2 regions of the Bacillus sp. C-3-6 genome follow, and region 1 is predicted to be linked to the other one. Evidence: a T-box and tRNA genes for the amino acid it is inferred to sense, from the RefSeq annotation. Region 1 holds a T-box; the other holds one or more tRNA genes.
What was found. The T-box of region 1 lies ahead of leuS (leucine--tRNA ligase). A T-box ahead of a tRNA ligase gene usually reads a tRNA of that ligase, here a tRNA-Leu.
Positions count from the first base shown of each region.

Region 1 (7,398 bases):
ACATAACATGGAGACCGGACCTTTACCAGCGGATAATCTACATATAGGAGCATTTCGCTATTACCAAGAAGGAAAAGACTACTATATTCCCATTCTAAAGAAGCATGGTGATAAAATAAAAATTACCGGAATTGGCCTTTTTAAAAAGGATAAATATATCGGTAAAATTGCGGAAAAAGATATGTTCATATTTAAAGGACTATTAGAGAAACATAAATTAGATTCACATGAATTTAAAACAGATTCTGCGTACGTAATGATTAATAATATTCGTTCTGTTCCAACTTACGATATAAAAATTAAAAACGGGAAGCCTTCCTTTTTCATTCACGTTCATCTTGATGCACGTATTCAAGAACTATCGAAACAAATTAACTTAGAAAATAACAAGAACACAAAAAAGATTGAAAAAAATGTCCAAAAACAATTGGACATACAGGCTGCCAAATTAATTAAGCAGTTTAAATCTTTAAACGTCGATCCTCTCGGGCTAGGTGCAAAGTATAAGCAACATTATCGCCCATTCAAATTAGAAGAATGGAGACAAATGTATAAAGATGTTCCAGTTCATATAAAATACACCGTAAATATTACAAATTCTGGTGTCATTGAATGAGAAATGATTGAACTCCTCTCTCCAGCATGATACAACGGAGAGAGGAGTTTTTTATTATTAAATAGAGAGAGAAGATATTTATGGGGGAGCTTATGTCTAAAAAATTAGTAAAGCCTATTTTAAATGGTATTTTATTTCTCGGCGTCTTTTTATTTGCTCATACATACTTAAAAAATGTTTCCTTCACACGTTACTTGCTTGTCGTTATACCAATGTTACTGGTCGGTATTTTTGGCATCGATCTTATTTCATCCCTTTTAATAAAAAAAGAAGAATAACGAGCGAACATCTTATTTCGATAAGATGTTCTTTTCATTTCATAATCACCTTATGTTACAATGAAATTCGGCAGAAAACGAGAAAGGATTGAAACAACATGACAAACGAAAAAGGTTTAGATAAAGGGTACGAACTTGTTGCGAAAATGCACGAAGTATTCGGACATCCTGTGACACATACTCCAACCAAATTAGCTGAAGAGCGCGCAAAAATTCGTGCGAGTTTTATGCAAGAAGAGCTAGAAGAATTTCTAGAAGCAACAACTGTTGAAGATCAATACGATGCACTAATTGACCTTATTTACTTTGCATTCGGAACGTTTACAGAAATGGGCGTACGTCCAGATAAAGGATTCGAAATTGTAAATAATGCAAACATGGCAAAATTATTCCCTGATGGAAAACCTCGATTCCGTGAAGGTGATGGCAAAATTCTAAAACCAGAAGGCTGGCAAGCACCAGAGCCGCAACTTCGTGCTGAAATTGAACGTCAGCGTCAAGAAGCTGAAAAAAACTGCTAGGATTTCCTAGCAGTTTTTTATTATGTCTTTTTCTCTGCAACTCATTAATGACCCACGTGCCCCGCGTGTCCTGCTGCCCCACTAATACTAGCTGCTCCTGCTGCTGCCCCTGCTCCTCCTGTTCCCATTCCACCTGTCCAAGGAGAAGATTGTTGCTGTTGTTGATATTGCTGATATTGTTGGTGCTGTTGACCTTGGTGACCTTGGTGACCTTGGTGACCTTGGTGACCTTGGTGACCTTGGTGACCTTGGTGACCTTGGTGACCGTGTTGGCCTTGATGGCCTTGGTGATGGTGTCCATGATGTTGGCCTTGGTGGTGCTGTCCATGGTGACCGTGTTGGCCTTGATGAGTTTGATAAAGAACAGCTTGCGGATGAATGTGGTGGTGGCCTTGGTGATGTACTTGTTGCCCCTGATGACCATGTTGACCTTGATGATGGTGATGACCTTGGTGACCTTGGTGACCTTGGTGGCCGTGTTGACCTTGATGGTGGTGATGACCATGATGGCCGTGTTGACCTTGATGATGGTGATGACCATGATGGCCGTGTTGACCTTGATGATGGTGATGACCATGATGGCCGTGTTGACCTTGATGATGGTGATGACCATGATGGCCGTGTTGACCTTGATGATGGTGATGACCATGATGGCCGTGTTGACCTTGATGATGGTGATGATGACCATGGTAACCGTGAACTACTTGCGGATATCCACCTACTCCTCCTGCTACAACACCTACTCCTGGTACAGGAAATCCTGTCTGTACTCCTCCAACGAAAGATGGAAATGCAGTTGGTACGCCTACTGGTACTCCTCCCGCTGCTCCGCCAACAAATGTCGGGATTCCAGTTTGCACTCCGGCTACCGATGATGGAAATCCTCCTGTTAATGTTGGAATTCCAGTTTGTACACCCGCTACTGATGTAGAAAACCCTCCAGGTGTTCCGCCCATCCAGCTCGGAATTCCACCGTATCCTTGTTGTCCTCCTCCCATTAACATCATTTGTTCATAACTATCCGACCCACTCCCGAAGAAACCATGTGGTGCATTATTGTCCATCCCTTTCATTCCTTTCACCTCTTCTACTCAATTTAGCCTACCTTTTTTATCATATTTCCTATAGAAAAATAGGTGTTTGTCTGTATTGGAATTCCGCTCTTTTATTTGTACGTAGTGGAATAATTGAAAATTTAGATGAAGGTGACCCTGAGATTATTTTCTACACAAAAAAGCTCAGAGCATAAACGCTCTGAGCTTTTTTAAATGATTTAGTTTGCAACAACGTTAACAAGTTTTCCAGGAACAACAATTACTTTACGAACTGTTTTCCCTTCAATTTGGTCTTGAATTGCTTCAAGTGCAAGTTGTTCCATTTCTTCTTTTGATGCGTCTTTACTCATTGTTAGTTTTGCGCGAACTTTACCCATAACTTGAACAACGATTTCAACTTCATCTTCTACAAGTTTAGACTCATCAAATGTTGGCCAACTTGCATATGTGATTGTTTCATTGTATCCAAGTTTGCTCCATAGCTCTTCCCCGATATGAGGTGCAACTGGTGCAATCATTTTTACGAAACCTTCTACATATTCTTTCGGAAGTGTTTCAGCTTTGTATGCATCGTTGATGAATACCATCATTTGAGAAATCGCTGTGTTGAAGCGAAGCTCTGCATAGTCTTCTGTTACTTTCTTCACTGTTTGGTGGTAAGCTTTTTCAAGCTCTTTATTTGGTGCGTCAGTAATCTTCTCACTTAATTCACCGTTATCTTGAACGAATAGACGCCATACACGGTCTAAGAAACGACGAGCTCCGTCAAGACCATTTTCAGACCAAGCGATTGAAGCATCTAATGGTCCCATGAACATTTCGTATAGACGAAGTGTATCTGCACCGTGACTTGCTACGATATCATCAGGGTTTACAACGTTACCTTTTGATTTACTCATTTTCTCGTTGTTTTCACCTAGAATCATACCTTGGTTGAATAATTGTTGGAATGGCTCTTTCGTTGGAACTACACCGATATCGTATAATACTTTATGCCAGAAACGAGCATATAGCAAGTGAAGTACAGCATGTTCTGCACCACCGATATAAATATCAACTGGAAGCCATTGTTTTACTTTTTCAGGATCTACAAGTGCTTCGCTATTGTTTGGATCGATGTAACGTAGGTAGTACCAGCAGCTACCAGCCCATTGCGGCATTGTGTTCGTTTCACGACGACCTTTTTTACCAGTCTCAGGATCAACAACATTTACCCACTCGTCAATGTTAGCAAGTGGTGATTCACCTGTACCTGAAGGACGGATGTTTTCTGTTTTCGGAAGAACTAATGGTAATTCCTCTTCTTTCACAGCTGTCATTGTACCATCTTCCCAGTGAATTACTGGAATTGGTTCACCCCAGTAACGTTGACGGCTGAATAACCAGTCACGTAGACGGTACGTTACTTTTTGATTTCCTGCGCTCGTTGCTTCAAGCCATTCAATCATTTTTGCGATTGCTTCTTCTTTATTTAATCCATCAAGGAATGCTGAGTTTACGTGTGCACCATCACCTGTGTACACTTCTTTCGTAATATCTCCGCCTTTTACAACTTCCTTCATTGGAAGATTAAATACTGATGCGAATTCATAGTCACGCTCATCGTGAGCTGGAACTGCCATTACAGCACCTGTTCCGTAAGTTGCAAGAACATAGTCAGCGATCCAGATTGGTAATTTCTCACCATTTACTGGGTTAACTGCGTAAGCACCAGTGAATACACCAGTTTTCTCTTTCGCAAGTTCTGTACGCTCTAGGTCACTCTTCATTTTTACAGCGTTAATGTAAGCTTCTACCGCTTCTTTTTGTTCTGCTGTTGTAATTTCTGCAACAAGTGCATGTTCCGGAGCAAGTACACAATATGTTGCACCAAATAGTGTATCAGGGCGCGTTGTGAACACCGTGAACTTCTCGTCTGTACCCTCGATGTTGAAGTGTACTTCTGCACCTTCAGAACGACCGATCCAGTTACGTTGCATATCTTTTAAGCTTTCAGGCCAATCAAGCTCATCTAGATCTTCTAATAGACGATCTCCGTAAGCTGTAATTTTTAACATCCACTGTCTCATCGGACGACGCTCAACTGGATGTCCACCACGCTCACTCTTACCGTCAATGATTTCTTCGTTTGCAAGTACTGTACCAAGTGCTGGGCACCAGTTTACAGGTACTTCATCAACGTAAGCTAAACCTTTTTCAAATAATTTCAGGAAGATCCATTGTGTCCACTTATAGTAGTTTGGATCTGTTGTATTTACTTCACGGTCCCAATCGTAAGAGAAACCTAATGATTTAATTTGGTTACGGAACGTATTAATATTATGCTCTGTAAATTCTGCTGGGCTGTTTCCAGTATCAAGTGCATATTGCTCTGCTGGAAGACCAAATGCATCCCATCCCATTGGATGAAGAACGTTATACCCTTGCATACGCTTCATACGAGATAAAATATCTGTCGCTGTATAACCTTCTGGATGTCCTACGTGTAAGCCTGCACCTGATGGATATGGGAACATATCTAGTGCATAAAATTTTGGTTTTTCTGTCTCATCTGGCGTACGGAATGTTTTATTCTCTTCCCAGTACCCTTGCCACTTCTTCTCAATGTCTTGATGATTAAAGCTCATGAGATACCCTCCTTGAAATTCTATTTATTTTCACCGCCCAAAATACAAAAAACCTCTCATCCCTAGAAAGGGACGAGAGGTTATAGATTCCCGCGGTACCACCCTAAATTAATGTAAAAATATACATTCGCTTAGATCCGTAACGTGGATTAACGGCAATTGCTACTATTAGTTTCACAACTGCAACTCAAAGGCGAGTTCATAACGAAACGTGGATTGACTTGCACCGACCGTCAACTCTCTAAACCAGCTTCTATTACTACTACTCCTTCTCACTGTTATTACACATATAAGTTAAGTGAACTATCCTTCACCTAGTATCTCTTAAGGGCTTACTTAAAGCGAGGACTTCTCGGTTAATCGTTACTCTTAATAACTAACGAATTCATCTTAAGACAGCCGAGCTATCTCCCTTGTTCTAAAGGTTGTTTTATTTAAATATATTCTAAAACATGTGAACATGTTCCGTCAAACTAAACTGCAATTTTTTCTTCAACTGTTTCTTCTACTTTTACTCGTTTATCATAAATACTCGTTGCTATAAGCGCTACTACAAGCATTACCATGATTGCTATAAACAATACTTCCATATTGTATAAATCCACAATTGCTCCGCCAACGACCGGCCCGAACATTTTCCCTACAGTCGCCGCACTATTTACGACCCCTTGATAAAACCCTAATTTATCTTTTGGTGCAAGTATATTTGCAATCGTTGGAACCGCAGGCCATACAAATAACTCACCAATTGTTAATGTTACCATCGCAACGAGGAACATCGTAAATTGCTGCGCTTGACTTAACACAATGAATGACGCCGCAAAAATGAAGATTCCAATCATAATTTGCTGTTTTAAAGAACGCTTCATCCAACGAATTAGCATACTAACAAGTGGCTGCGCACAAACAATCATCGCTCCGTTTATCGTCCATAATAAACTATAGTGACGAAGGCTAATATTCAATTCTTGCATATGTGTTGCAATCGCTCCTTGCCACTGTACGTATGTAACCCAGCATAAAGCATATGCTACACACACGATAAGAAGTGCTTTAAATCCAGGTGTAAGTGACCACCCTTTTTTCGTTTCGACTTCTTTTTGCACTCCTGGCTCTTTCTTGTCTTCCATACCACGGAATCCGATAAAAGCAATTAAGAAGAAAACAAAGTATAAAATAAAGTTCGCTAAGAAAATATAATCAAAACGATATGAAGCAACTAAACCACCGCACGCTGTTCCAATCGCAATACCAACGTTTTGTCCAACATACATCGCATTAAACGCTCGTCTTCCGCCCTCTGGCCAAACCGTACCAACCATCGCGTACATCGATGGGAAGACCATCCCAGAACCGAAGCCGATTAACGCTAGCCACACAACATATAACGGCCAACCGTGGAAGAATACAAGACCTAAAATCGATACAAGTGTAATGACAATCCCTACTAAAATTGATTTATAACCGCCCCATTTATCAAATAAAACACCGCCGAGCAAGTTTCCGATTACACCAGTAAGCGAGTTGATCATTAATACCATTCCGGCCACAGATAAAGATTTGCCTAGGTGATCATGCAAATAAATTGTATTAAAAGGCCATAAAAAAGAAGCACCCGTGACATTAATAATCATCCCAGCTACTAATAGCCATACTTTCCTTGGCATAGTTTCCCCTCCTATTCTATTTTTTTCGTTCATATATATAACAGTAAAATTGTAGTCGTTTTTAAATAGGAAGGCAACTGATTAATAGTTGATGAAATTCAGATAATGGTTCGACGGTAAATGAAATTATATTTATCCCTGCTTGAAAATATATCAGCGATTTTGGAAATATATCGACCGCAACTCAAAATATATCAGCGATTTTTCAATTATATCGACCACAACTTGAAATATATCAGCGATTATTAAAATATATCAACTTACCGACAAAAAACGACAACAGTAACAATATATAAAAGGGTAGACTGTATGAAATTTTCATGCAGTCTACCCTTATTTATACTATCCAACTTCTTTTTCTCGCTTTGCACTTTCTTTAGCGCTCCATTTAAATATTTTATCTAATAAGGAATATATTCTCCCAGATTCTTTCGTTAACAAAGGTCCTAACGATGCTAATATTAAAACATACAAAGCTGAGAATGGTTTAATCGTTGCCATTAAGCCGCCCGCAATTCCAATATTCGCGACGATAATGGAAAATTCTCCGCGTGATACAAGTGTTAAACCGATATTCGTAGAAGCCTTATGCGATAACCCAGCTTTACGCCCCGCTACCATTCCAGCAGTAAAA
Region 1 covers NZ_CM137247.1:4,487,008-4,494,405, forward strand. Annotated here, with positions in the region: gene gerHC (spore germination protein GerHC) at 1-616, shown strand, start outside; gene ACW0JX_RS23080 (hypothetical protein) at 709-894, shown strand; gene ACW0JX_RS23085 (pyrophosphohydrolase domain-containing protein) at 993-1,415, shown strand; gene ACW0JX_RS23090 (hypothetical protein) at 1,460-2,488, opposite strand; partial or broken gene ACW0JX_RS23095 (GNAT family N-acetyltransferase) at 2,584-2,664, shown strand; gene leuS (leucine--tRNA ligase) at 2,689-5,097, opposite strand; T-box leader at 5,163-5,382, opposite strand; gene ACW0JX_RS23105 (MDR family MFS transporter) at 5,571-6,764, opposite strand; gene ACW0JX_RS23110 (cation:proton antiporter) at 7,107-7,398, opposite strand, start outside.

Region 2 (7,398 bases), 1.3 Mb from region 1:
TGTCTGGTAATGATGGCAGAGAGGTCACACCCGTTCCCATACCGAACACGGAAGTTAAGCTCTCTAGCGCCGATGGTAGTTGGGACCTTGTCCCTGTGAGAGTAGGACGTTGCCAGGCAATATTATTCCGCAGTAGCTCAGCGGTAGAGCTATCGGCTGTTAACCGATCGGTCGTAGGTTCGATTCCTACCTGCGGAGCCATTGGAGAGCTGTCCGAGTTGGCCGAAGGAGCACGATTGGAAATCGTGTATACGTCACAAGCGTATCAAGGGTTCGAATCCCTTGCTCTCCGCCATAGGATTTATAATATTTGGCCCGTTGGTCAAGTGGTTAAGACACCGCCCTTTCACGGCGGTAACACGGGTTCGAATCCCGTACGGGTCACCACTTTGGAGGATTAGCTCAGCTGGGAGAGCACCTGCCTTACAAGCAGGGGGTCGGCGGTTCGATCCCGTCATCCTCCACCATATAAATTTTATATGAATAGTATTATCGCGGGGTGGAGCAGCACGGTAGCTCGTCGGGCTCATAACCCGAAGGTCGCAGGTTCAAATCCTGTCCCCGCAACCAAATGGTCCCGTGGTGTAGTGGTTAACATGCCTGCCTGTCACGCAGGAGATCGCCGGTTCGACCCCGGTCGGGACCGCCATTTTAATAAGGCTCGGTAGCTCAGTCGGTAGAGCAGAGGACTGAAAATCCTCGTGTCGGCGGTTCGATTCCGTCCCGAGCCACCATTTATTTCAATAAAATACGCCGGCTTAGCTCAATTGGTAGAGCAACTGACTTGTAATCAGTAGGTTGGGGGTTCAAGTCCTCTAGCCGGCACCATGTAAGTTTCGGAGGGGTAGCGAAGTGGCTAAACGCGGCGGACTGTAAATCCGCTCCTTCGGGTTCGGCAGTTCGAATCTGCCCCCCTCCACCATTTACATAGGGGCATAGTTTAAAGGTAGAACTGAGGTCTCCAAAACCTCCAGTGTGGGTTCGATTCCTACTGCCCCTGCCAAATATATTTACACAACATGGCGGTTGTGGCGAAGTGGTTAACGCACCGGATTGTGGCTCCGGCATTCGTGGGTTCGATTCCCATCAGTCGCCCCATTTTTATTTTAAAAATTACAAATAATTTAATTGATACTTACATATAATTAAGTAAGAATTCGATGGGCTATAGCCAAGCGGTAAGGCAACGGACTTTGACTCCGTCATGCGCTGGTTCGAATCCAGCTAGCCCAGCCATTTTTGCGGAAGTAGTTCAGTGGTAGAATACAACCTTGCCAAGGTTGGGGTCGCGGGTTCGAATCCCGTCTTCCGCTCCAATAAAATTTAATATGGCGGCATAGCCAAGTGGTAAGGCAGAGGTCTGCAAAACCTTTATCACCGGTTCAAATCCGGTTGCCGCCTTTTCTTTTGTGCCGATGTGGCGGAATTGGCAGACGCGCACGACTCAAAATCGTGTTCCTTCGGGAGTGTCGGTTCGACCCCGACCATCGGTATCATGAACGTCGTAAAAAAACTCTATACAATTAGTATAGAGTTTTTTTTGTTTTCTTTTCATTACATGACAAAATAAGCACAAAAAGTGTACGGTGAGTAAACTGCGAAACATTAAAAGGATAAAAACAAACATTCAATTTTATCCTTTTAATTGCGGTATTTAGAGAGAATTTCTCCACCCGGTGACATGAAGTTAAATCCGACACCACCAGTAGATATTAGTACATTATCAACGGTTAAGTTTGTAATTTCTAAAAACTTCTTTTTAAACTCTTCTCTGTTGTACTTATACATTGTTGAGTGGCACGCCCACATTTGCGTTGAAGTGCTTAACCAGTCCCCTAATTCCTTCAATTCAGGAAACGCCTCAAATTGGATTGGTTCATCTAATTTCATGAATCTTACTTGATAGATAGTTGGGTTTAACTTTTCTCCTATTCCTTTAAAAGCATGTGATTTTTTTTCATTTGAATGTGTCATAATTCTCCCTTCATCTTTTCTTTAAATTTTTTCCTATTTTTATTATACAACAGTAGAAAGTAACTATAGGAATATTATGGAAATCGGTATCAGCAATATAAAAAGACTCTAATAGAAATGTTAGAGTCTTTTTTGTTAAATTATATTATGTGATGCTAAAATTCGTAATAAACTTAGGAATTCATGTATAATATAACTTGTCGAAAGAACAAAATGATAGTGATTTATATTATGTCTGTAATATGAATCAAAAATGAACTTTTTATATTTCTTTTAAAAATGTGTTGAACACACATTATATTTCATATTAATATTTTTATGTAGATTTAAAACGAGAAAGAGAGTGGAAAGTATGGGCCGTAAATGGAACAATATTAAAGACAAAAAAGCATCAAAAGATGCAAATACAAGCCGTATATACGCGAAATTTGGACGTGAAATTTATGTGGCGGCAAAACAAGGCGAGCCAGATCCAGAATCAAACCAAGCGCTTAGAGTCGTATTAGAACGTGCGAAAACATACAATGTACCAAGAACAATTATTGATCGTGCAGTTGAAAAAGCAAAAGGCGGCTCAGAGGAAAATTATGACGAGCTTCGTTATGAAGGATTTGGACCAAATGGAGCTATGGTTATTGTAGATACACTTACAAATAACGTAAACCGTACTGCAGCAGATGTACGAGCTGCATTTAGCAAAAACAGTGGTAACATGGGTGTAAACGGTTCTGTAGCTTACATGTTTGATGCGACAGCTGTTATCGGCCTTGAAGGTAAAACATCAGATGAAGTTCTTGAAATTTTAATGGAAGCAGATGTAGATGCACGTGACATTCTAGAAGAAGAAGATGCTGTTATCGTGTATGCTGAACCAGATCAATTCCATTCAGTACAATCTGCACTTAAAGGTGCTGGTGTTGAAGAATTTACAGTTGCAGAATTAACAATGCTTGCACAAAGTGATGTTACACTTCCTGAAGATGCTCAAGTACAATTTGAGAAAATGGTTGATGCATTAGAAGATTTAGAAGATGTACAACAAGTTTACCACAACGTAGACTTAGGAGAGTAATACGATGAAAGCCCCTTTTCGTTTAACGAATAGGGGCTTTTTTTATGAAGTTAATTAAGGTGATGAATTATTAAAGGTATTTTGGTGTAGATAGGGAATATGCTTATAGGGATATATGAAATAACCATTATTTCTAGGAGGCTTAGTATGGAACATAAGACACCAAAGCATATAGTTGCCGTAGCAGGTTATTTAACAAATGAGAAAAATGAAGTGTTATTAACAAAGGTACACTGGCGAGCTGATACGTGGGAAATGCCAGGAGGACAGGTAGAAGAAGGAGAAGCACTCGATCAAGCTGTCTGTAGGGAAATAAAAGAGGAAACAGGGTTAACGGTGAAGCCTATCGGAATTACCGGGGTTTATTATAATGCCTCTATGCACATTCTAGCTGTTGTTTTTAAAGTAGCATATGTGAGTGGCGAAATAAAAATTCAACCTGAAGAAATACAAGAGGCTAAATTTGTTGATTTAAATGAAGAGAACATAGATGAGTATATAACTCGTCCTCATATGAAATCCAGAACGCTTGATGCAAGAGTGCAACACATTGTATTCCGTATGAAACGTGGGAAGTACAGCCATATAATTTAATAGGAAGATTGTAAAGAAAAGAGTAGCTGATTTGAGATACATTCAAATCACTACTCTTTTTTGTATACTGTTTAAGAAAAAGGTCAAAATAATAATAGTGTTAGTATTGATTTGTAGAACATTTGTTCTGTGTAATGTATATGTTATATACATTAAGATTACTAGATACTCAAAAGTACATATATTTGTAGATGATATAATTAAAGTATAAAGTGAAAATATAATAGCCTTAAGGCTTACTCTGTTATTGGTTATTCGTGATTGAATATAATCTATAATCTATATTCAATATTTCAGATGAATAGTAGATAAAAAAGGTCTGTGATACAATACTTTTTTACCCCGCTATTTGCCGGGAACGTGATTGGTGAGGGCTGATTAAAGTTTCACTTTATACCTTACAATGATGTAAGGTACGTGTAAGAGAAATCGATGGGATATTTTTTTACAACAATGTATTCTTAAAGTAAGAGTTATATGCTGTGTGGGAAAGAGGTGTTCAAGATGAAAGAACGAGTATTATCTAGGGTGAACTATCATCAAAAAGTTGCATTAAATCCAATGACTAAACTTTTTTATAAAGCCATTATATTATTATTATTGTTAAGTTGTACGTTATTATTCATTGGAAATGTAATGATTGAGAAAAGTGACATTAGTAAATTACATGTACCGGCTAATTTAGAGGTGCCAGAATCATTAACACATGCATTTATTGCGACAGAAGATAAAAGATTTTATCATCATAACGGTTTAGATTATATAGCAATTATTAGGGCCTCTGTTGAGAATATAAAGGCTGGTGGTGTCGTGCAAGGAGGAAGCACGATTACACAGCAGCTATCTAAAAATGCTTTTTTAACTAATGAGCGTACATTTTCTCGTAAGTGGAAAGAGATTTTTTATACGAAAAAAATTGAACGCACATTTACGAAGGATGAAATTTTAAAATTATATGTAAGTAACATTTATTATGGTGAAGGAGCATGGGGAATTGAAAAAGCAGCAAACCTTTACTTCGGTAAAAAGGTGAACCAATTAACGTTGGCTGAAAGTGCAATGATGGCTGCTGTAGTAAAAGCACCTGCTTATTACTCACCTGCCCAAAATTATGATAAAGCAGTAGAGAGACGAAATGTCGTTTTGAGACTAATGGAGAAAGAAGGCTATATAAGCCATGATGAGTATGTTCAAGCAGTTAGTGAGAAATTAGTAATTCGTCATGATATAAAAATAGAGCAGTCGATGTTAAATAGTGCGCGTAAAAAAGCAGTAAGTTAAGAGAAGTTCCTAAAGAGGAGCTTCTTTTTTTGAATAAATTGTGACAAATCGTGACACAATATCGTCACAATTATTGTGTTTTTGTAATTTATGTGAGCGTGTTCATTGCGTGACGTATATAAGTGTTGATATTATGTGTATTGTGTACAATGCTGTATACAGAATATGAAATTAAAGAGGAATGTATATGAAATCAAATAAACTCATGGCTCTTGGTATAGTTTTTTCTATCGCAGTATTGATTGTAATTGGAACAATTGCGTATAGCATCATAAATGACAAAAAAGATAAAGGGAATGAGATGTTTGCTTATTCTACGCAACAATCTTTAGGGAAAGATGATGCTCCAGTTAAGGTAGTTGAATTTGGAGACTTTAAATGTCCTGCTTGTCGTACTTGGGATGTAACAGTATTACCTCGATTAAAAGAAGAGTATATTGATAAAGGCAAAGTGCAGTTATATTTTATTAACTTCCCATTTATCGGAAAAGACTCGGATTTAGGTGCAGCAGCTGGTGAAGCAATTTATAAACAAGATAAAGATTCATTCTGGATTTTCTATGATGAGATTTATCAAAATCAAAAGAAAGATACGGAAGAATGGATTACAGAAGATTTGCTTCTTAGCATTGTGAAAGAGAAACTTCCAAAAGTTGATGTAGAGCAATTTAAGAAAGATTTACACAGTAAAGAAATTACAGAAAAAGTACGTAAAGATTCAGATCGTGCTCAAAAATTAAAAGTTCAAGGTGCTCCTTCAGTATATGTAAACGGAAATCTTGCAAACCCTGATTTCGATAGTATGAAGAAGGCCATTGATAAAGAATTGAAAAAGTGATGAGGTCTCTCATCACTTTTTCGACTTTTTTCGATAAAATTCTTGCCTCTATTTTTTTAACATGCTATACTACTTTACATAAGTTATTCTAATATCTTATATGTAATTCATATTTGCGGGTGTAGTTTAGTGGTAAAACAAGAGCCTTCCAAGCTCTGGTCGAGAGTTCGATTCTCTTCACCCGCTCCAAATTTTATTAAATGTTTTTCTATAAATTGTGATCAACGCAGTGTTTCGTTTCCGAGATAAACGAGGCATTGCGTTTTTTAATGTTTGAAAAATATAATTACATGCGAAAATAGAAGTAAATAATAGTATTCCAAAAGTGAATTACTAACCAATAAAGTCGTTACATAAGGGATGATGGATTCATCTGAGGAGGCGATTAAGAGTGGATTTTGAAAAATTAAAGCAAGATGTAATTGCGTATAGTAAAACAATTGGCATAGATAAAATAGGCTTTGCGAGTGCTTCTCCTTTTGAGGAATTAAAGCAGCGCTTAATCCAGCAACAACAATTAAATTATCAATCTGGATTTGAAGAGCCTGATATAGAGAAGAGAACGAATCCGCAACTTTTATTACCGGGTGCTAAATCAATTATTGCGATTGCTTTAGCATATCCTTCAAAATTAAAAAATGCACCATTAAGTAAGCGTGGAGAACGCCGTGGAATTTTTTGCCGTGCTTCTTGGGGACAAGATTATCATCTTGTTTTACGAGATCGTTTGCAAAAATTAGAAGCATATTTAATTGAAAAACTTCCAGATATAGAAGTGAAATCCATGGTTGATACAGGTGAATTAAGTGATCGAGCTGTATCAGAGCGTGCAGGCATTGGCTGGAGTGGGAAAAACTGTGCTATTATTACACCTGAATTCGGTTCGTACGTATACTTAGGGGAAATGATTACAAATGTTCCATTCCCGCCAGATAAGCCGATAGAAGATCAATGCGGGGGCTGTACGAAATGTATCGATATTTGTCCTACAGGTGCTTTAATACAGGGGGGACAGTTAGATTCGAAGAAGTGTATTGCGTTTTTAACACAGACGAAAGGATTCCTACCTGAAGAATATCGCGATAAAATAGGAAATCGTATATATGGATGTGATACGTGTCAGACTGTTTGCCCGAAAAACAAAGGAATGGATTTTCATAATCATCCTGAGATGGAGCCGGATCCTGAGCTAGTTAAACCATTATTAACGCCACTTTTAACAATTAGTAATCGTGATTTTAAAGAGAAATATGGGATTATGTCAGGGTCATGGAGAGGGAAAAAGCCACTGCAAAGAAATGCGATTTTAGCATTAGCACATTTTAAAGAAGCATCGGCAATTCCTGATTTAATTGGTGTTATGAAAGATGACCCAAGACCGGTATTGCGCGGAACGGCAGCATGGGCACTTGGGAAAATTGGGGGAGATGGAGTAGGCGAAGCGATTGAGAAAGCGATGGAACGTGAGAAAGATGAAGAAGTACTTCATGAAATGAAGCGCGGGCTTGAATTGTTAGCACAGAAAAAAGAGTAGATAATATTTCCCTTTTTCATATTGTAATATGGGAGGGAAACGAAATGGCTGTAAAAATGAATATTGAAAAGCAAGTACAACAGTTTTTAGCATATATCACAGAGA
Region 2 covers NZ_CM137247.1:551,332-558,729, forward strand. Annotated here, with positions in the region: rRNA gene rrf (5S ribosomal RNA) at 3-118, shown strand; tRNA gene ACW0JX_RS02785 (tRNA-Asn) at 127-201, shown strand; tRNA gene ACW0JX_RS02790 (tRNA-Ser) at 204-295, shown strand; tRNA gene ACW0JX_RS02795 (tRNA-Glu) at 313-387, shown strand; tRNA gene ACW0JX_RS02800 (tRNA-Val) at 392-467, shown strand; tRNA gene ACW0JX_RS02805 (tRNA-Met) at 494-570, shown strand; tRNA gene ACW0JX_RS02810 (tRNA-Asp) at 574-649, shown strand; tRNA gene ACW0JX_RS02815 (tRNA-Phe) at 659-734, shown strand; tRNA gene ACW0JX_RS02820 (tRNA-Thr) at 753-828, shown strand; tRNA gene ACW0JX_RS02825 (tRNA-Tyr) at 839-922, shown strand; tRNA gene ACW0JX_RS02830 (tRNA-Trp) at 930-1,003, shown strand; tRNA gene ACW0JX_RS02835 (tRNA-His) at 1,023-1,098, shown strand; tRNA gene ACW0JX_RS02840 (tRNA-Gln) at 1,162-1,236, shown strand; tRNA gene ACW0JX_RS02845 (tRNA-Gly) at 1,242-1,316, shown strand; tRNA gene ACW0JX_RS02850 (tRNA-Cys) at 1,331-1,401, shown strand; tRNA gene ACW0JX_RS02855 (tRNA-Leu) at 1,412-1,493, shown strand; partial or broken gene ACW0JX_RS02860 (DUF3884 family protein) at 1,655-1,974, opposite strand; gene ACW0JX_RS02865 (YebC/PmpR family DNA-binding transcriptional regulator) at 2,327-3,046, shown strand; partial or broken gene ACW0JX_RS02870 (NUDIX hydrolase) at 3,194-3,654, shown strand; gene ACW0JX_RS02875 (transglycosylase domain-containing protein) at 4,145-4,921, shown strand; gene ACW0JX_RS02880 (DsbA family protein) at 5,109-5,759, shown strand; tRNA gene ACW0JX_RS02885 (tRNA-Gly) at 5,875-5,948, shown strand; gene queG (tRNA epoxyqueuosine(34) reductase QueG) at 6,151-7,293, shown strand; gene ACW0JX_RS02895 (amidase domain-containing protein) at 7,338-7,398, shown strand, end outside.
Region 2: it encodes a tRNA-Leu, which carries the amino acid that the T-box ahead of leuS (leucine--tRNA ligase) is inferred to sense. The anticodon was not compared.